Thermocoleostomius sinensis A174: one gene and its partner. The protein of the gene in region 2 interacts with the protein of the main gene of each other region in a pairwise test. Links are inferred from orthologs where the notes say so. Each region holds a gene or a part of one and is shown on either strand. Other genes may lie near its edges. The genes, in order: rlmB and tsaE.

The links.
Region 1: the proteins of tsaE (region 2) and rlmB interact in binary tests that used the Escherichia coli proteins (3 or more experiments, as listed by UniProt). The link is inferred for Thermocoleostomius sinensis A174 from one-to-one orthologs.

Annotation. Positions count from the first base shown.
Region 1 is NZ_CP113797.1:4,782,883-4,793,617, reverse strand. The notes cover bases 4,106-7,025. They hold rlmB (23S rRNA (guanosine(2251)-2'-O)-methyltransferase RlmB), read right to left. Parts: upstream 6,183-7,025; coding sequence 5,028-6,182; downstream 4,106-5,027. Other genes in these bases: OXH18_RS20610 (STAS domain-containing protein), read right to left, coding at 6,930-7,025; OXH18_RS20615 (Mini-ribonuclease 3), read right to left, coding at 6,300-6,815; OXH18_RS20625 (DUF1816 domain-containing protein), read right to left, coding at 4,654-4,941; OXH18_RS20630 (alpha/beta fold hydrolase), read left to right, coding at 4,106-4,670. Outside these bases: OXH18_RS20645 (hypothetical protein), read left to right, coding at 1-813; OXH18_RS20640 (alpha/beta hydrolase), read right to left, coding at 936-1,889; Asp-tRNA(Asn)/Glu-tRNA(Gln) amidotransferase subunit GatA, read right to left, coding at 1,899-3,431; more of OXH18_RS20630, read left to right, coding at 3,846-4,105; more of OXH18_RS20610, read right to left, coding at 7,026-7,301; RadC family protein, read right to left, coding at 7,470-8,201; OXH18_RS20600 (hypothetical protein), read left to right, coding at 8,389-8,778; OXH18_RS20595 (dipeptide ABC transporter ATP-binding protein), read left to right, coding at 8,913-10,661. UniProt on the Escherichia coli protein: Specifically methylates the ribose of guanosine 2251 in 23S rRNA.
Region 2 is NZ_CP113797.1:2,208,829-2,219,622, reverse strand. Bases 4,194-7,172 are described here. They hold tsaE (tRNA (adenosine(37)-N6)-threonylcarbamoyltransferase complex ATPase subunit type 1 TsaE), read right to left. Parts: upstream 5,940-7,172; coding sequence 5,448-5,939; downstream 4,194-5,447. Other genes in these bases: OXH18_RS09595 (FIST signal transduction protein), read left to right, coding at 6,909-7,172; OXH18_RS09600 (Calvin cycle protein CP12), read right to left, coding at 6,230-6,457; OXH18_RS09610 (SDR family NAD(P)-dependent oxidoreductase), read left to right, coding at 4,685-5,380; OXH18_RS09615 (GNAT family N-acetyltransferase), read left to right, coding at 4,194-4,666. Also shown: OXH18_RS09630 (sigma-70 family RNA polymerase sigma factor), read right to left, coding at 436-1,299; OXH18_RS09625 (phytoene desaturase family protein), read right to left, coding at 1,491-3,026; OXH18_RS09620 (TetR/AcrR family transcriptional regulator), read right to left, coding at 3,227-3,832; more of OXH18_RS09615, read left to right, coding at 3,986-4,193; more of OXH18_RS09595, read left to right, coding at 7,173-8,162; type IV pilus assembly protein PilM, read left to right, coding at 8,880-10,004; OXH18_RS09585 (PilN domain-containing protein), read left to right, coding at 10,015-10,794. UniProt on the Escherichia coli protein: Required for the formation of a threonylcarbamoyl group on adenosine at position 37 (t(6)A37) in tRNAs that read codons beginning with adenine.

The DNA of each region.
Region 1 (10,735 bases), 2.6 Mb from region 2 along the record:
TACACCCCCTACGACGAGTTTTCGGCAGATGCAGAGATGGCAGAAACCATGCCCGATACAGAAATTCCAGAACCAGCTTATCCCGATACAGAAATTCCAGCACCAGTCTACAGTAGCTCCTACCCTGATACAGAAATTCCAGCACCAGCACCAATTTCTGCCTATGAAGAACCTTCTCAAGAGGCATTGGAGCAGCAGCTAGCTGAGTTTGATCTGGAAAATAGCGCGAATCCGCCTGCCGACGGAGTGGTTTCTGCTGGAGATCCTGTCCCTGAAAACCGGGGGACTCCTTGGTTGTTCCCCTTAATCCTACTGGGAATTAGCGGTTGGATTGTTGGATTAATTAGCTTTGCGTTTTTGTGGTCACGACTGTCGTCTCCTCCGGCGGCTCCGGATGCAGTTGCAGATCCGGCGGCTCCGGAGACTGTTGCTGCTCCTAATGCGGTTCCTACAACTTGCCCACCCACCACCGACGCAACAACCTCGGCCCCAATTGCCTTGTCTAATTTGCAGTTCCAGCCTACCTCTGGCAATCCCCAGCAAATCAATTTGATTGGCTGTGTCACGAATCGCACGTCTCAACCGATCGATTTGGTCAGCATTGGCTATCAAACTGGCGCGGGCAACAATTTGGCGGTGGGAGGATTGAATCTGCCCAATAGCATTGTGCAACCCGGTCAAACCGTACCATTTACCAGCAAATTCACCTTACCGTCGGAAGTGACAGGTTTGTCTATAAACACGGTTTATTGGCAACCCGCTGGACAAACCACGTCTCAGGAAGCGCCAACATCCGTCAATTTGAATCGATGATGTTGGCATGGGAGTTCTATCCGAAAACCTTGATTGCTTGATTGAAAGACAGCAGACTTTGTGGAAACACTGGCTCAACTCACGCTGGTTTTCGGATAATTTCCAAGGTGCTGCCCTTTGCGTTAGCGTCCAGTTCTGTGACCAATACCCGTGTCCGATCGAATCGCCTGCTGGGCAAATTGCTGGACGGTTTCTAGATAAGTTGTTCCGGCCCGCTCTGCCACGTCGTTATGTCCGGCATCCGGCACTAAGTAAAGCTGGGACTGTGGGGCTGCTTCATGGAGAGTCTGGCTCATGCTGGCAGGTACTTTTGCATCGGCGGTGCCATGAATGAACAGAATAGGTATTTGGAGCATCCTAATCTTTTCTAGGGAATTGAACTGTTGGGTGAGTAACCAGTCAATTGGAAAAAACCGCAACATCGGTGAGAGGGCAACCATGTGACGCATCGACGTGAAAGAGCCATCCACGATCAAGCCTGCTAATTGCGGATGCCGTGCTGCGAGATCAATCGCAATGGCACCGCCTAGGGAATGTCCATAAACGATAATGCGATCGGGTGAGATTTGCCGCGTTTCCACTAAGTAGTGCCACATGGTTTCGGCATCTTCGTAAACCTGAGCTTCGTGGGGAAACTCACCTTCGCTGCGACCATAGCCCCGGTAATCCATCAGCAGTACCGAGAAGCCAAGCTGATGAAACCGGGCTGCATGAGACAGGTTTGCTCCAATGTTGAAGCCGTTGCCGTGCAGGTACAACAAGACTCCAGTTTCGGGGGCGATCGCCGGAATCCACCAACCATGTAGATGTTGGAGAGATGGGGACGGTGAGGAAGATGGAGAAGATGAAGATGTAAGATTTACGGTATCGGCTGCAACGGGAAGCCACAGTTCTTCATAGTCCAGCCCTAGTCCGGCCGGTGTTACCTCCACATAGGGCGACGGAAAAAAGATCATGCGTGTTTGCCGCAGATACAGCACGCCACAGATGGCGAGGTAAACAGTAGACAGTAGCCCACCGAACAGTAGCGATAGTTTGAGAATCAACGACATACCAGTGATAGAGGAACGCAACACGGCGATTGTTTATGCTTTCTTGCGTTTAACGGAGCTTTTCTTGGTTTTTTTGCTCTGAGTGGTTTGAGTGGATGGCGGCGTGTCTTCTAGCTGCGGCGATCGTTCGTGCCACGGGGTTGCTTGCTCGTAGGCATAAGCTGCTTGCAGCAGGGTTTCTTCTTGCAGCACATTGCTAATCATTTGCAGTCCGATCGGCAGTCCCGCTTCATCAAATCCACAGGGCAAGCTCAATCCTGGCAAGCCAGCCAGATTGATCGGGATCGACAGTAAGTCGGTTAGGTACATACTAAGGGGATCATTGGTTTTTTCTCCTGCCTTAAAGGCCGTGATCGGTGAAGTGGGGCAGACTAGCACATCTACTTGAGAGAATGCCTGCTCGAAGTTTTGCTTAATCAACGTCCGCACTTTCTGCGCTTTGAGGTAATAGGCGTCGTAGTACCCGGCAGAGAGGGTATAGGTTCCAACCATGATCCGGCGTTTCACCTCCGCACCAAACCCCTGAGCGCGAGTTTTCGTGTACATCTCCATCAAGTTGTGAGTTTCGTCACTGCGGAAGCCGTACTTGACGCCGTCGTACCGCGCCAAGTTGGCCGACGCTTCGGAAGGAGCAATGATGTAATAAGCGGGCAGCCCATAACGGAACTGAGGGCAAGAGATTTCGGTGATTTCAGCCCCAAGCCTTTGTAACTCATCTACAGCGTCCATCACGGTTTTCCCCACCACTGGATCTAACCCTTCACCAAATGCCTCCTTAATAATGCCGATGCGAAATTTGCGTTGTTTCATTAGATTGGGCGTGAGGCTGCTGACATAGTTAGGAATCTTGACGTTCAAGCTAGTGGCATCGTTGGGATCATGTCCGGCGATCGCCTTCAACAAAATGGCGGCATCTTCCACCGATCGCCCAAACGGCCCAATTTGATCCAGTGATGAGGCAAACGCCACTAATCCATAACGAGAAACTAGTCCATAAGTCGGCTTTAGCCCCACAACGCCACAAAACGAAGCAGGCTGTCGAATTGAACCCCCCGTATCTGATCCCAATGCTACTGTACATTCTGCGGCAGCCACCGCAGCGGCTGAACCACCAGAAGACCCACCCGGTACACGTTCTAGATCCCACGGGTTAGCCGTTAGCTGAAACGCAGAAGATTCGGTGGAACTGCCCATGGCAAATTCGTCCATATTGGTTTTGCCAACCATCACGGCTCCGGCGGTAGCCAGTCGAGCAGTGACAGTGGATTCATAGGGCGGCACAAAATTTTCCAAGATTTTAGAAGCGCAAGTCGTCGGAATCCCCTTAGTACATAAATTATCTTTAATACCAATCGGAATCCCGGCCAACAAACCGATGTCATCACCAGCAGCAATTTTGGCATCCACTTGTTGGGCCTGCTCCAGTGCTCGATCGGCTGTCACGCACAGAAAACTATGAAGCTTAGGTTCGAGTAATTGAATCCGATCGAGCGTTTCTTGTGCAATTTCAACCGCAGACCGTTCTTTGCTGATGAGTTGATTGTGCAACTCGCGAATGGATGCCATGCAATAACCTCAATTAACTAGTAGCGATTTAACCCAACTGAACGACATAGTGGAACAAACAGAAGATGTTGGTTCAGTCTACATGCCATAGGGGGCGTCAAACGCCCTTACAAGCAGAACTATTGCATTTTAGTATGGGATACCTAACCCACAGGGCTATTCTTGTAGATCAGTTTGTAGATCAGTCAGTTGGATCAACTTCCAACAATCGTAAGCGATCGGCCAATCGAGCGGCACGAGTTTCAGCTTCGATCGCCCTTGGGTCGTCTAAACACAACCATGACATCCAGAGCGGTGACGATTGTAGTCTGCTCCTCTACGGGATACCAAAGCAGATGAACCACTAGATTCGCTATAGTGGCAACTCTTAGTTGTTTTGTTTTATGTTGTTTTGTTTTTTGAAAGATCTCCATGATGGCTGCTGTCCAACTGGCTTTTGAAACCAAAGGAACTGGGTACCCAATCGTGTGTCTTCACGGACATCCAGGATCAGGACGCTGTATGTCGGTATTCACTAATCACCTATCGCAGCGCTTTCAGACAATTGCCCCCGATTTACGTGGATATGGGCAAAGCCGCACCGATCGTCCATTTGATATGGTCGATCATTTGATCGATCTAGAAGCTCTGCTCGATCGCCTGCACCTCGATCGCTGTTTAGTATTGGGATGGTCATTGGGGGGAATTTTGGCTATGGAACTGGCGCTGAGGCAACCCGATCGCGTCAGCGGACTAATTTTGGTGGCTACCGCAGCCCGTCCCCGCAGTAACCATCCGCCGGTTACATGGGAAGATAATCTTTACACGGGGATCGCCTCAATTCTCAATAAACTCAAGCCCGGTTGGGATTGGAATATCGATACCTTTGGCAAACGATCGCTGTTTCGATACCTAATTCAACAACATACTGCAAACGCCTATCAGCACATTGCCGATGAGGCTATTACCGCCTACCTTCAAACTTCCCCATTCGCTAACCAAGCTCTACAGAGAAGCCTACAAGCAGGCTACGATCGCCTAGCGGCCCTAACGGACTTGCGCTGTCCTGCCCTTGTCCTTGCCGGAGCCGACGATCGTCATATTACCGCTCAATCCAGTCTGGAAACAGCCAAGGCCCTGCCCAATGGTGAAGCCTATTGCTACAACAACGTAGCCCACTTGTTCCCATGGGAGATCACAGAAACAGTATTGCGTGATATCGATCGATGGTTAGAGAGCAATCCTAAAGTTGTCCACTAAGAATCGGCGAGATTCCCCCAAATGGGTTAGACTCATCTTCTTCCTCTTCAACAATTGTTAATCGGGTTGGCTTACAGCGTTTAATTTCGACTTTGATCCCCTTTGCACCTTCTAGTTCTAAGTCTTCAACATACCCAAATTGAGCGGCTTTGGCATCCTTGGCGGTGGCAAAGGGCCCGAAATAATAGGTACATTTGGGCGATTCTGTGACAACCTCAACCCACCAGGCCAACCCAAGGGATTCAAGAATAGTGATCCAAAGTTCTTTCATAAGCTCCTACCAGTTCTCTGGAAGATTACAGGCACAAAGCGGCTTCTCGGAAATTGTGACAGAGACCTATGCAAAATTGCGCTTTTTTACAATTTGTTTATACTGTGTTGCGCTGGGTTTTGAAAAGTACCTCTTGACATATCATCCAGGTAAAACGTTTGCGATCGCCGTTGCCGATATACTTCATAGAGCACCATTCCGGCTGCCACGGATGCATTCAAGCTAGGAGTGTTACCCGATAGCGGAATAGAGACTAAAACATCACAGCAGCGTTGTGTCAACAAACTCAACCCTTCTCCTTCTGCACCAATGACCAGAACAAGTGGTTGATCAAATCGAACCGTGTCCACCGGTTGACTGGCGTTTACAGCAGTACCATAGATCCAAAAACCAGCGCTTTTCAATTCTTCCAGTGCTCGCGCCAGGTTGACAACCCTCGCCACTGGAAAAGTTTCTAAAGCTCCGGCAGCCACTTTAACAACGGTCGATGTGATTCCAACCGCTCGTCGCTGCGGGATCACCAATCCCTGAGCGCCAATTGCTTCGGCAGTGCGGATAATTGCACCCAAATTCTGTGGGTCAGTTATTCCGTCAACGGCTATAAGCACTGGATGCTCGGTGGCAGCCTTCGCTTGCTCAATTAGATCCCCAAGTTCAGCATATTCATATGGAGCAACCTGAGCAACAATTCCCTGGTGGTTTGCCCCCTGAGTCAGTTGATCAAGCCGTCGAGGTTCCACTTCATCAACCACCGTCCCATGGGCTTTAGCAGCCGATAAAAGTGAATGAAAGCGGGGATCGTAGCGTAACCTAGAAATGATCCAAACGCGATTCAGATTTCGTTTGCCTTCTAAAGCCGCTTGAACACTGTGACGACCATAAATCAAATCGCTCTCAGATTCAGTATCAGGGGCAACGGGTGACTTCCTAGAGCGACTGGGATCGGCAGAATGAGCACGGAAACGATGGGACGATCGAGAGCCTGACGCGGGCATTGGCTCCGATGTGTCGGCTCGTTTAATTTTGGAAGAATCAATGGGCTTTAAAGTTCTCTTTTCAGTTCGACTATCGGGGCGTTGCCGACGGTTATTTGCAGCCTCTGGGTTGCTATCAGCCGATCGAAATTTGAGTTTTGGAGTTGATTTCCCCGCTCGCTTAAACGGTTTTTTAGCAGCTTGGTTTGAATCACCCTGACGATGAGGGCGATCGGATGAGCCAGAGGAATGATGCTTGGCAGCCATGTCTAAGTTGCAGTCCTTTACTGATGTGGAAATCTTCGTAAAATCAGGTTGTGAAGCCGAGTGATGCTCGTCTAGAGGGATAGCTAGATACTGAATCAATGGTGCTAATCGATTGTGCTAATAACTCTCTGAACTTGAAGCAGTCTCTTTAAGATCGTCGCTGGCTCGATCGGCCGCACCCGGCACAAACTCCAGATGAGCTAAAAGCTGAAACAATCGCTGTGGATTAGTCAAATAAAGATAACCAATGAGGGTTTCTAAACTGGTTGCCTGCTGATACGTTTTGGGATCGCCTCGTTTTGATTTATGGCTAGCTGCATTTCTTCCCCGCCGAAGAATTTCCTGTTCTGCGCTCGTTAAATAGGGTTGTAGCAGACGCAACTGAAGTGCCTGTCCCTCCGCTCGCACCTGTCTCACCACCTGGGCATGATAGTCTTGCAACCGTTTGGGCGGTATGAGATAGTGCGATCGAACATAAAGTTCATAGACGGCATCTCCTAGATAAGCTAGTGCCGCTGGAGAAAGCTGCTCGAGTGCTACGGCTGTAGGAGGCAAAAACGAGGCGAATTCAGCAGATTCTACAGAAAAAAGCGACCCAGACGATCGCTGAGCCGTTATTCTATCTGAATTCATCCTTTCAGATTCCACCTGCAATGACCTCACTACGTTAGCACATTTACTATCTTGGCTTAACTCGAGGCGACATGTGGAAGTCAGCCCTTGAAAAAAGAACTGACTTAATGAAGTTCACGAACTTTGCTTCAGTTTTGCTAAAGCGTCTTCGACGGTGGGTTGAAGAGAGAGAAACTGTTCCAGACGAACCAGCTTAACCGTCTGAGTTACTCTGGGATTAGTAACGGTTTGAAAGGTGCCCCCATTATTCTGAACTTTTTTAGCAAGCTTGACCAACGCTCCAATACCAGAACTGTCAATGAAGTCAATTTGCGATAGATCAAGAATAATGTTTTTAGGATTTTCTTCAGAAAACTTTTCTAACGCCTTGAGGAAGGCCTGTTCCGAATACGCATCTAACAAACCTGCAAGACGAAATAGCTGGCAATTGTCTCTGACTTCACGATTGCCTTTCAAACTAAGAGTTAGGGTAAGCGTTTCAGGAATAGAACCCTCCTATAGCATCTTATACAAATGGACAAAATTATTAAATCCGAGGTTCAAGTATAGGTCAGGATAGCACAGGATGCAACCACTCATGTTCCCTCTTCCGCTATAAACCTGTCGCTTGTTCGCATTGGCGGGGTTTGCCCATGTAGAATTTCCCTAATTATGTTAATCACCTTGAGGAAATTCCTGCCAAAGAGTGGTAGATTGACGCAGGCTGCGATAATGACCATCTCCTAGAATGAGGTGATCCAACAACGGAATATTCAAGATCTGTGCTCCCGCTAAAAGCTGACGAGTTAAGGCGATATCCTCTGGGCTTGGCTCTACATTCCCTGAGGGGTGGTTATGTGCCACAATGACTCGGACGGCTCCTTGACGAATCACTTCTCGAAAAATATCCCGAGGATGGGCTAAAGTTTCGGTCGCCGTCCCAACGCTAATAATTTGAGTTCCTACCAGTCGATGCTTAACATCGAGCAACAGCACAGCAAAGCGTTCTTGGGCTTGCCACATTAGATCACCACTGAGGATGGCAGCGGCTACACTGGGATCATCAATCACCGTTCGATCGGGCGGACGGGAATAAAGCACCCGCTTACCTAGTTCGATCGCCGCAACGATTGTGGTGGACTTCGCTACACCCACCCCAGGAATCTGCATTAATTCTTGGACGCTCACATCGCGCAACACCGCCAGCGAATCGCGCTGATGTTCTCCTAATTTTTGCAAAATATGCTGCCCTAGTCCCACGGCCGAGAGTTTGCCTGGACCTTGCCCCGTTCCTAGCAAAATGGCAATTAGCTCAGCCGTAGACAAACTCTTTGCTCCGTAAGTCATCAAGCGCTCACGGGGTCGTTCAGCAGCAGGAAGATCAGCAACGCGCAGGCGGTAGGTCATTGGGCAGCGGGGATACAGGGTTGGATGTTAGGAGTCGGGAAGATATTTTTAGTTATCCCAAATTTGGGAAAAGTTTGTCAGACATTGTTTTCTCCTTGTTTTCTCCTTTAGCTTTTTCGTGTCTCATCGCTCACTCTTCATGCTTCTGGGTGATACACTCTTGGTTGCAGCAGGGATTGCGGAGATTATGCAGTTAGAGTTTGTGTCGGTAGAAGAGTTTTATTTTGCTCTAACATTGGCGGTAAAAACGCTGGAAGAGTTCAATGGTGTTGAGGTGGTCGATCGCACTCGCTCGATTCTTCAGGAAAAATTTGGGCAACCTTCGACGGTGGCTCCTGGTAAGCAAAATACGTTTAATTATGTCTTTTATGTGTGCGGATATGAAGAAGAGTCCTCGCGATGGATTGTGTCCATTTCCGATTGGCAGGATAAACTGCGGTTGAGTAGTGACTATGGCTGGATGTTGGATGAAACCCGTAAACCAACTCGTAGCCTTCAGTTTGAGCGCCGTCCTACATTTAGCCAAGCGCTCCGATCGCATCTCAAAGACTGGCTGGGTCTGCCTCTAGAGTCCTAACAGTTAACTGTTCTTGAATATGCTTTCCTTTTGTAATCGCTACGGAAGGACTGTTAGAACAGGATTAGCTTAACGGCTTTGTACCAGGAGTTTGAATTTGATCCTTCATCCTTTAGCCTCTAGCCTCTCTGCCTATGACGACTGACGCTCTGTTTCAACTTGAGAACTTGCGGGTTGCCTATCCACCGCAGCGGACTGCTAAGGACGCCATTGAGTGGGCGGTCGATGAGGTGTCGATCGCCCTACAGGCGGGCGAAAGGCTAGGGATTGTAGGAGAATCCGGCTGTGGCAAATCGACCTTGGGGCGGGCAGCCATGCGATTGTTGCCTCCCTCTACCCGGATTGAAGGGCGAGTATTGTTTGAAGGACGATCGGTGTTTGACTTTTCGCCTAAAGAATTACGTTGCTTTCGGGGAGAAGCCGTAGCGCTGGTCTTTCAAGACCCGATGACCCGCCTAGATCCGGTGATGACGATCGGAGAGCACTGTTTGGAAACCTTGCGAGCGCATCAGCCCAACTTGTCTCGGCGACAAGCCAAAGATCGAGCCATTGCCACATTAGAAGCAGTGAAAATTCCTGCGAGTCGGTGGTCTCAATATCCCCATGAGTTTAGTGGTGGAATGCGGCAACGAGTGGCGATCGCCCTAGCATTATTGCTCAATCCCAAACTGATCGTTGCCGATGAACCGACTACTAGTTTGGATGTCACGGTTTCGGCTCAAATTCTGCAAGAACTGACTCGGTTGTGCCAAGAGCGACAGATGGCGCTAATTTTAATTTCCCATGATTTGGCCATGGTCGGTGAGTACTGCGATCGCATTGCTGTCATGTATCAAGGCAAAGTAGTAGAAACCGGAGCCGCCCAAGCCGTATTGGTGCACCCACAGCACGAGTATACGCAGTCCCTTTTACAGGCTGCATTACATCTTCAGGCAGGAAAACAGAAAGCAGAAATTGGGGAGCGGGGAGTAGGGAATGGGCGAAACTCAGATGACTCTTCACCCCTCCTCCGCACTGAAAATTTGCAGCAGCACTATACCCTAGAGCAAAATTTTGTAGCGCGGTGGCTAACGTCAGATCAAGATAAAACCATCAAGGCGGTAGATGGCGTCTCGCTGGAACTTTATCCTGGAGAAATCTTGGGACTGGTGGGGGAATCGGGCTGCGGCAAGAGCACGTTATCACGCACAATTTTGCAATTGATCCGACCCACGGCTGGAAGGGTAGAATTTTTAGGACACGATCTAACAACCTTCTCGCGGCAAGCATTGCGGCAACAGCGACGCCAGATGCAGATGGTGTTTCAAGACCCTCATGCGTGTCTAAATCCATTGATGATGGTAGGCGATAGTATTGCTGATCCGTTGCTGATTCATGGTTTGGCCGATGCCGCTACAGCCCAGTCCCAAGCCCAAGCTATGCTAGAGCGGGTTGGGTTGGTGCCAGCCGAGGCCTTTTACTCCCGCTACCCGAATGAGTTATCAGGTGGGCAACAACAGCGAGTGGCGATCGCCCGCGCTCTAATTACCCGTCCCAAACTGCTAGTTTGTGATGAACCAGTCAGTATGCTCGATGCCAGTGTACAAGCTCAAGTGCTCAATTTAATGCTGGAATTGAAGCAAGAATTTGACCTGACCTATTTGTTCATTACTCACGATCTATGGGTTGCTCGATTTTTGTGCGATCGCATTGCGGTCATGAATGCAGGCAAAATTGTGGAAATAGGGGAGACAGGGCAAATTTTTTCCCATCCACAGCATCCCTATACTCAAACCCTGTTAGCTGCCGCCCCGCTGTTGTCGCGATTGAAGCATCAGCCTGACACAAATTCTACCTGTCTTAGCAAGGACAAGAAGCCCTTTAGCACGAATCAAACGCTTTAAAAGCCCCCCGCAACGCCGTCTTACCTCAGTTTTTGACCTGGAATACTCCAGGTGGGGATCTTGACCTCAGCTTT
Region 2 (10,794 bases):
TGAATTTGGGGCGAATCTTAAACATTGTAGGTCGCTGGCCGGTGGGCAATTCCTCAAAAATTTGCTATTGATTAACGCTTTGTTTTGAGTGCTTATCTTTGACTGCTCATCCTCCAACTTCTTCCAGAGAGGGGCAAAGGGAAGTCGAAACGATCGAGTGGGTTTCAACGTTTCTTTACTACTCATCTTTACTGCTCAGGAAACGAAATGTGGGGTGAGAGCAGAAACCTTTTCTCAATTAATCGGTCTTGGCCCTTTAAAAGGTATAAGCCCTCTAGCAGAACCAGAGGGCAGTGTTGATAGAGCTTTACTATATAGTCGATGATAGTAACTACACGGGACACCCAGCATTTTCCGAAAGTAGAAGATTGCCTTACTATCTGTTCTACCTTTCGATCGACTTCCTCCTTCAGGAATGCTGCTCAAAGCACGCTATCAAGCATAAGCAGACGCATTAGCCGTTTGCCGTAGTTTGCGCATAGCCTTCACCTCGATTTGGCGGGCCCGTTCTCTAGAGAAGCCAAACACCTCACCGACTTCGGCTAAGCTATGGCGTTTGCCATCTTTTAGTCCAAAGCGTAGTGAAATTAGTTGACGCTCTTTATCTGTTAAGCACGCTAAGTACTGCTGACACTGATCTTGCAGCGCCATCGTTTCCATTTGGTATTGCTGTTGTTCATCGGGAATCAGATCCCCCAATCGCGTTTCCTGTTCTTGTCCTACAAACGCATCTAGCGAGGCACAGCGACGTTGTTGGGCTAATAGGCTGCGCAGTTCTTCCAGGGTAATATCCAGAGCAGCCGCTAGCTCGTCGGCTGTCGGTTTTCGTCCTGTTTGTGCGGCTAAGGCTTTGGTGGTGGTCTTAATTTTACTCAGCTTTTCTTGAATGTGAACTGGAAGACGAATTGTGCGGGCATCCGTTTGCAGTGCTCGTGTTACACCTTGACGAATCCACCAGTACGCATAGGTGGAAAACTTATAACCTTTAGTCGGATCAAATTTTTCAACCGCTCGTTCCAATCCAAGACTGCCTTCTTGAATGAGATCTAGCAGGTCAAGTCCTCGGTTTTGATACTTTTTGGCGATCGTCACCACTAATCGTAAATTGGCTTGGATCATGCGATCTTTGGCGCGTTTGCCCCGACGAATGATTGCTAATTCTTCGGCTGTAGGCGACTCCAGAGTTAGCAACGGCAACATGGCTTGCACCGCTTTCGCAAGTTCCAGTTCTTCGGCAGGAGTGAGTAGAGACGTTCTGCCGATGGAGCGGAGATAGGCTTGGATAGGATCAATAGTCATAGGAGAAACAGGAAGTTTAGACAGCAGTACAAAACCACGCCCCTTTGAGCGCAGGTAGACACAGGGTTTTCATTCTAGGATAATCAGGGCCTCTTGTCACGATAGCATTTCGATCGAGATTGCCCCCACTTGATCGAAAATTGTTGAAGCAAGGGGCTAGCAATTTCAGTCAGTGGATCGCCCCGCAAACATCACCGATAGCCGAGCGCGTTCAGCATGTCCAAATGTTTGGAAACCGGAGCCAGCGTATTCGCTGCAATCATGCCGCTAGCGGCTACCGCTGGCAATCCAATACCAGGGAACGTTGAATCCCCGCAGCATAGTAACCCTGCTAAGGGAGTAGTGGGGACAGGAAACATTCCTTCACCAGCGCGAATGGCCGGGCCATATGATCCCCGATGGCGACGCAAGTAGCGTTCATGGGTCAAAGGCGTTCCCACCAGTGAAACTTCACAGCGCGATCGAATATCAGGGATCACTCGTTCCAGCGCTTGCCACATCACCTGCGATCGGGCATGTTTCTGTTGGGTATACGCTTCACGATGACGATCCATCCCCTGCCACAGATCATAGGGTTCATTGCCAGGAGTATAGACATGAATGGTGTGTTTGCCGGGAGGTGCAAGAGCGGGATCAAGCAACGAGGGAATTGAAATCAGCACCACATTTTGAGGAGCCGTAACGCCCTGGCTCCAATCGTTAACAATAATATGGTGGCACGCTAGCTCCGGGGATAGTCCAGTCGCATCAATGCCGAGATGTAAATGCATAAAACTGTCGCATTCAGGTGTGGCTTGTCGCGTTTCCACGAACTGTTTAGGCACAGCCCCCTCTGGCAATAGCTTCAGCGTATCCCACACCGAAGCGTTAGAAATAATCGCTCGCCCTCGCAGCGTTTGCCCCGTGCGCAACCGCACCCCTACCGCCCGATCGTCCTCGACTACAATCTGCTCAACATGCGCATTCAGCAACACTCTGCCGCCGTGTTTTTCCAAGCCTTGCACCAACGCATTCACCAACGCTCCACTGCCGCCGATCGGATAATCGAGCTTGACACCGGGGCGATACCAGTCGGCAAACATAAACGCCATTTCAGCCGCACTTGTACCGTTGGCAGGTAACCCCGACAACAGAAAACTCAACAGATCCAGCCAGTTGCGCAAAAACGGATCATGGATGATGCCGTCCATGATCCGACTAAAGGGTCCAGTCAGTTTCAAAATATTGGGAGCGTGGCTCGCTAATGACCACGCAAACGGGGCGATCGTCAAAGCGGCTCCCCAATCAAACCGCACGGCGGCTGGAGGCATAGCAACGGCGGCGTTGGCCAACGGTTCCATCACCTGTTGAAGGTAACGCCATTCGGAGACTGCTGTGGAACCGCGTAGTTGAGACAATACTTGGCAAAACTGATCGGCTCCTACAGAGGTTTCAAAGTCTCCTTCTGGCAAAAAACAGCCCCAGGTGTCGTACGTGACCCAATTTACATCAACCCCGATCGCGTCTAACACGTGCCGTAGGGGATTGGGTGAAGGGCGATAGGACAACCCAGAATAGAGAGATGGGCCAGAATCAAAGATAAACCCCTGGCGCTCGAAGGCATGGGCGGCTCCTCCAGCGATCGAGTGGCTTTCGCAAACGGTGACGTTAAAGCCATAACGGGCTAACAAGGCAGCACAGCTTAAACCACCGATGCCGCTGCCAATGATAATGACTGTTTGGTTCATGGGGGTGAACTTTGGGCGATCGTATGTGTCTGATACCCTAGAGCTTAACCGGAGGGTTTGCCCTAGTTCCAACTTTTTTCCGAGAAAAGAGAACGGGAGCTTCTGGTTGCCGCCATGGGGGAAAGCTAGCGTAGAATGCTTAAATATCCTCTAGATCATATCTAGACATCCTCTCAACATCATCGCGTTATTCAGCCACGTCAAGCACTGTTCTCAGGACTATTCTGATGCCGAATTAATAGGGTTTCAACTAACTGTTGAGCCGTCTTTAACCGATCGGGATCATTGGATTGCGCTATCCATGCCGCCAATTCATTCAGCGCACCATTCACTAAATGGGCAAACCCCTCTGCATCGATTGTGTTCAGCTTTCCTTGCGCAACGACTGTTTGAATTGCCTCATGCAATAGACCAAAGCCATGCTGATCAAACTCAACTAAGGTATCTGCTGCTAACACGGCTGGAGCTTCGATGAACACTAGTCGTCGTAATTCCTCTTGGTGAGCAACTTCCAAGAACGCTTGACAGCCAATCACTAACTGATCCCACGGATCATCCAGTGACTGTACCTTGCTGCTGATGTAGGTGGCTATCTCATCATAGGCTTCAGACACTACGGCTTTGAACACGCCCAGCTTGTCGTGGAATTGGTGATACAACGCTCCTCGAGTAATCCCCAATTCGCTGATGATTTCCTCGGTTCCGGTGGCCGTATACCCATTTGTTGCAAACAAATGACGGGCCCGATCAAGAATGGCACGGCGGGTACGCAGGGTTTGCTCCGCCTTGGTTAATTTGGCAGGCATAGCTTATTTGTACGTATCGAGCATATCACTAACATTTCTAACATTTGCATAAACATTCATACAGTCTGTATCTTGACGAATAGAATTGAACCCCTGTATTTTAGATGCATACAGATTGTATCTTTTATAAACACTCTCTTCGAGGAGACTGTGATGGATGCCGTCCTAAAGACTCGCAAAGCCACAACCGCAGATATCCCATTCTTAGCCCGAATTGACTATGAGGTCTCCCTGCCGCCACTGAATCGTTGCTTTTGGGAAGACTTGCTTCAAGGCACTGGAATAAGAGCTATGCAATTTATTGAAGCAGTGCTGAGAGCCGATGCATCGAATTGGGGTGGCGTAACAGATTTCGTAGTCCTAGAAGAGCAGGGAAACCCTGTGGCTGCTGCCGCAGGCTACATTCCCAACTTAGAGGATTACTGTCCATTTCGTCTGTCTAGTCTTAACAAGGTTGCCCAAGAGTTGAATTGGTCTGAGGAGATAACAACGACCTTTCGCGATCGCTATCTACAACTGTGGGGCGGGGATCTCCGACCGTTTTTCCTGACGCCACAAGCCCCCTGGATTATTGAAAATGTGGCTGTGTTGCCAGAGGCTCGAGGGCGTGGTCTAGGCAAGGTATTACTCAAAGCCTTATTGGAGGAAGGCCGATCGCAGCAGCACTCTCATGCCGGAATCATGATCATCAACGGCAACGAGGTAGCACGTCGTACCTATGAGGCGATCGGGTTTAAGCCCTATCAAACCTTCCATGCGGCGTACTTCAGCGAACAATTCAATAGTGATTTTCCAGGCGTAACGAAGTTCGGTCTTCGGCTAACCCAATCTTAGTAAATTGAGAGAACTGTCATGTCATTCAAAACCATTCTTGTTGCTGGAGCCAGCCGTGGCATTGGACTTGCTGTCGCAGAACATCTAGCCCCCCAGACCGATCGCTTACTGTCGGTATCTCGCACTAAATCACCCATTGGGGAATGGATTCAGGCAGATTTGGCAGACTTGGCTGGGGTGGAAACAGTGGCAAGCGCGATCGGACAAGCGCCCCTCGATGCGTTGCTATATATGGGCGGCACGTGGGAAACCCATGCCTTCACGAGCCAATACCGCTTTGAAGCCTGTTCCGATGCAGATATTGTGCGAGTTCTTGTCGTCAACCTAGTGGCTCCTATTCGCTTAGTAAAAGCATTGCTGCCTGCGTTGCGGCGATCAGACAATCCTAAAATTGTCTTCATGGGTTCCCTATCAGGGCGAGATAATTTCTCTGGCCGAGAAGTAGCCAATACTGCCTCGAAGTTTGGGTTGCGGGGGGTGGTGCATTCCTTGCGGGAAGAGTTGCGATCGCAGCAGATTGGAGTAACAGTGATCAATCCCGGCAATGTCGGCACACCGGAGGTTCTAGCGGATCTGGCTGCCGATCACTTGTTAGGGGGTGAGGCGATTCCTCTCAGCGATCTGCTCCGTATCATTGATTGTGTGCTTTCCCTATCGCGGGCCACCTGCATCAAAGAGATCGATGTACCTGCCATGCTGGGTGAAGGAGCTTAATGCATTGTCGAAAGCTAACCCGATCTGATGCCCGATCTAATGTTTAACTGAATGTTTAATTAGTAGTTTAATTAGTAGTGTCAATGCTGGATATTAGCTGATTCAATGCAGGAGAATCGGTTCCCACTGATTCGATCGTTGCTTGTCGTTGACCGTTGTTTATATAAGACAGGTGAATATGCAAATAGCTAGAAGGCTTATACGATAACCTTTCTGGCCATTCGATCGCCATAATCCCTGGTATCACTTCAACCCCGTCCCAATACCTTTCAAGCTGAAGTGCTTCAACTTCTGGAGGGCTAAGGCGATACAGATCAACATGATAGAGTGGAATCCGTCCTTCCAAGTATTCATTGAGCAAGATGAATGTTGGGCTGACGATCGGATCTTGGATTCCCAATCCTGTGCCTATTCCCTGCACCAGGGTGGTTTTGCCGCTACCAAGGTCACCTTGAAGCAAGAGCACCTGACCAGGACTGAGCCACTGCCCCAAGCGGATGCCTAACTGATGGGTAGCAGCCGTATCAGTCAGTCTCACCTGCCATTGCTGTAGCACCATACTCCATTTCTGCCCCTATCTACTATCAAGGTTAGCAACTTGAACGTGTGCCAAATGATTTCCACAGCACCGCTCATTGGCATCACCCGTTGGCATCGAGGTTGCTGATTGCTTCAGTCCCAGCCCCGTTGATCAACAAGGGGGCACCCGAACGGATACCCCACGTGACTTTACCGTAGCATTAATTACATCAGCTTAACCTGCCTGAATCCATGAATCGATCGAATTCATTTCCATGAAGTCAGCGTGCTGGTGCTGCGGACCAAGAAACATCGCCAGAGCAGTGAAGGCTAGTTGTCGTATACCCGGCATTCATCAGCATCGGGGTTGGCATCACAGTACTGTTGAAAAGAGTTTTTCTCTGGCTGGGCCTTTTGCTTTTGGTGAGATGCCTCTGCTTGCAGTTCTTCAACAGCATCCCAAGCAGCTGCACATTCTGCAGATTCTGCGCCTTTGACGCCGCAAACTTCACGGGCTTCGGTACGCTCTTTCTCGATTTGATCTTGAATATTGCTCATGGACTTCCTGTTTTTATCGACTCTGCTAAAGTACAGAACTTTACTAATTGTAAGAGTAACCCAACGAGAAGCCTCCGTAAGTCATCCTTCTGGGTGGTCTTAATCGGCAACCCTCTAACCTATGAGTATATACGGTTAGAGCGATCGCTAACCAAGCTAGCCACTGCCAAAAGCAGGCAACATATCCCAGACATAGCACTCGATTGCTTTCGGGGCACTCTTTTTCATCATAAAGTTAGATACGGGTAACTGCCTGTGAGCGTTGTTACTGAACACCGGAAAGCCATAGTTCGGTATTCAGTATCCGCTGTGGCTGTAGCCAAACAAGGGATAATAAGACTATGATTGATTATTTTTATGGAAAGCCTTTGAAATATCGTTGCCAATATTTCATTGCCCATTACGTTGCCGGATAAAAGAAGTCGCCAGATAACCTTGGCTTGGTAGATTCATGATGAATGCTATGAAGTGGGCCAGTGCGCTCTCAACCCGCCCCTCGTTGGAAGCTGCTGTTGAGGAAGTTGCAACTCAAGCACAGCAGTTGCTTCAAGCTCCACCCGATCTCGGACTTGTGTTTATCTCGTCGGCTTTTGCCAGTGAGTTTTCGCGATTAATGCCCCTACTGCAACAGCGGTTGTCGGTGCCTGCCTTGATTGGCTGTAGTGGTGGCGGGGTGATTGGTGTGAATTCGGCTGGGCATGTACGCGAGGTAGAAGATACGGCTGCCCTGGGGCTAACATTGGCATATCTACCAGACGTTACGGTGCAGACGTTTCATCTGTCTACCGATCGCCTACCAGATTTGGATGGGCCACCCGATGCGTGGATCGATCGCATTGGGGTTTTACCACAAGACAATCCACAATTTATTTTGTTGGGCGATCCCACCGCGTCGGGACTTAATGAAGTGCTGCAAGGATTAGATTATGCCTATCCAGGATCTACCAAAATTGGTGGACTCGCAAGCGTGGATTCTGCCTCTCGCTACGGCTGTTTATTTTGCGACTATCAACAACGGCGTGATGGGGTAGTGGGTGTGGCCCTCAGTGGCAATATTGTGCTAGAGACGATCGTGGCTCAAGGGTGTCGGCCGATTGGGCATACCTATCGTGTGGTGGAAGGAGAACGCAATATTTTGACGCAGCTAGAGGAACAGTCCAATGAGGATGGGTCTTCCTGTGGACTGCCCCAAACACCGCTCGAAGTTTTGCAAAACTTATTTCAAACCCTCAGCGAAGACGATCGACTGCTAGCGCAACGAGCGCTCTTTGTGGGGGTTGCCCAAAGCGCTTTTAAACAGCATCTGGAACAGGGAGATTTTCTGATTCGCAATTTGCTGGGGGTCGATCCCAAAACTGGAGCCATTGCCATTGGCGATCGAGTGCGACCGGGGCAGCGCATTCAATTTCACTTGCGGGATGCCAAGGCCTCTGAAGCCGATCTCACAACTCTGTTGCAACGCTATCAGAGTCAGTCCTTATCAACTTCGCCGGTGGGTGCGCTGATGTTTTCTTGCTTGGGACGTGGTGAAGGCTTATACAATGAGCCAGATTTTGATTCGCAACTATTCAATCAATTCATTTCGGTTCCCCTCAGCGGCTTCTTCTGTAACGGCGAAATTGGTCCGGTAGAAGGAACAACATTTTTGCATGGCTACACGTCTGTTTTCGGTATTTGTCGTCCGCGAACGCAGAATGAAACATAGCGCAAATAACTTAAACAATCTGAGCACAATCCATCAGCAATCCTGACATTGGTACGTCACCAACGCTTGACGAAGCGTGACAAGTTGAGCAACTAAAAGTCTACTCGGAAGACTGCTCAAACTCGATGATGATGGAGAAGTAAACAGAAAGTTACTGTGTTTAAACTAATTCACCTGCAATCATAGCACCTCTACAGATTGAGTAGTATTTTGCCGTATCACTCTACCTGTAGTAGTTTTCCAGCTCTTGTGTTAAGTTATATGAGTGTGATTTGCGTATTTTCGCTCAAGCATTTGCCTTTATTTTGCCTAGAATTTCTCTTGAGCACACTTATTTTGGCGTTGTGCTTGTCTGACTATCCTTTTGAAGAAGTTGCTGTATGGTGATTCAATCTCAAGATGGAATCAAAACAGTGGAGAAATTGAGCACAAATACACGCACGTTTGAAATTGGGTGATGTTCCAATTCTTTAAAGGTTCTTTTCTATAGAAAAGAAAAGGAGGCGCGATATTTAGCGTTTTAGGATAGGGTTTCGAGAATATTGGTGTCTCTGCTCAAACAAAGACGATCGGTTCAAGAATGGGTGGATTAGCTATTATCAATAGCAGAAGACTCATGGGTGAGCTTATTTGTGTCGATCTTGGCTTTTCGTAACTTTTGCCTCTACCTCACATAGATAAGCTTCTTTTCTACTTCCGAATCAACGGACAAAAACTGTGGCTAGTGGTCTTAAAAATCTATTTGCGAAAAAACCAAACGGAATTGGCGTGGAATTGGCTCCCGATCGCGTCAATGTGGCCCGTTTGAAAAGGAAAGGACAAGGGTTTCAGTTGATTAATTTGGCTTCGGCTGAAGTGCCGGAAGGTGTTTTTCAGGAAGGACAAATTACCGACTCGGCTGCGATGGCTGAAATTATTCAGTCAGTCTTAATAGAAGCCAAGTTGAAGGTGAAACATGTCGCCACGGCGATTCCCGGCAGTCGGGATACCGTGACACGCATTATTTCCGTTCCGGCTGAGTTGGACGATCGTGAACTGCGGGAAATGGTGCTAAATCAAGAAGCAGGACTATATTTGCCGTTTCCTCGCGAAGAAGCCGACGTGGATTATCAAAAGCTGGGGTTTTTTCTCGATGAAGACGGCATTGAAAAGGTTCAGGTGTTGTTGGTCGCAACCCGTAAAGAAGTCACTGATACCTACCTTGATACATTTCGTCAGGCAGGGCTATTGCTGGATGTGCTAGAAATCAGCAGCTTTTCGTTGATCCGCACCCTTCGCCAACAGTTGCGGCAGTTTACCTCGCAGGAAGCCACAGCGATCGTAGATATTGAATTTGAGAGCACTGAAATTTCGATCGTGGTAGAAGGAGTGCCGCAATTTTCTCGCACTGTGCCAATCGGAACCTATCAGATTCAAAGTGCCCTCAGTCGAGCCATGAATTTGCCGCCGTCTCGCAATACCGAACTGCTACAAGGGATGACTGTGCCCGTTGTGCCAATGGATAGTATGAGCGCAACGACGCCAAAGCCGGGAACAACCAATCCTGGCACCGCCGCCATGCTCCGGGTTTTAGGTGAATTATCCGATGAACTGCGCCGATCGATCGATTTTTATCACAACCAGGGCGACAATACAGAAGTGGCTCAACTGTTGCTGGCTGGGCCGGGTGGGGCAATCGGTCAATTAGACGAATTTTTCTCACAGCGGCTTAGTTTGCCGGCTAGCCAAATTGATCCGGTTTCAGCCCTTTCGCTGGAAATTGATCAAGAGATTCCATCTTCACAACGGGTGGGATTGGGCGTTGTACTGGGGTTGGGGCTACGCGAGGCAGGAGGAGGATGAGGATCGGGATATGTATAGCTTAGACATCAATTTTCTCAATGATCGCCACGATCGCCCCACTGAAGCAAGCGTAAGCAGGCCTCGCCGGGGTCAACGAGAGAGTCCGCTGCCCTTCTATATTGGGCTTGCCGTTGCTATTGCCTTGCCAGCAATGGTCGGAGGGGTGTGGCTCCTGTTGCAAAGCCAAAATCGCCAGCTTGAGCAACAACAAGCTGAACTGGATAGCCAACTGACGGCGCTGAATGCCCAGTTAGAGGTGATCAATACTATTGAGTCTCAAATTCAAGCCATTGACACCGAAAACCGAGCTTTGGCTACCGTGTTCGATCGCATTAAGCCATGGTCCGCGGTGCTGCAAGATATTCGGGGGCGGGTGCCAAGCAATGTACAAATCAGCAATATTGAGCAATTGCAAGTAGAGGCAGAATCCCCTCCGCCAACTGACGACAATGGCCTTCAGTCTGCGGCGACCGAGCCGTCACCATCGCGGGTCAGAATTCGGGGATATGCTCGATCGTTTAATGATGTCAATGACTTTGTGCTGACGCTCAAGCGATCGCCGTTCTTGAATACTGATACGGTTCAACTCAGCAGTTCTCAACTGATTGACAATCCCACTCAGGTGGAAATCGCCAATGAATTGCCCGATCGCGAAATTCAGGTGGAACTGCCACGAGTGGTAGAGTACACGATCGAGGGAAGCTTGACAAACCTGCCCGCATCGGCGCTGTTGCAGGATTTAGAGCGAACCTTGTCTGTGGGATTGGCAACTCGGATTCAGGCCCTTCGC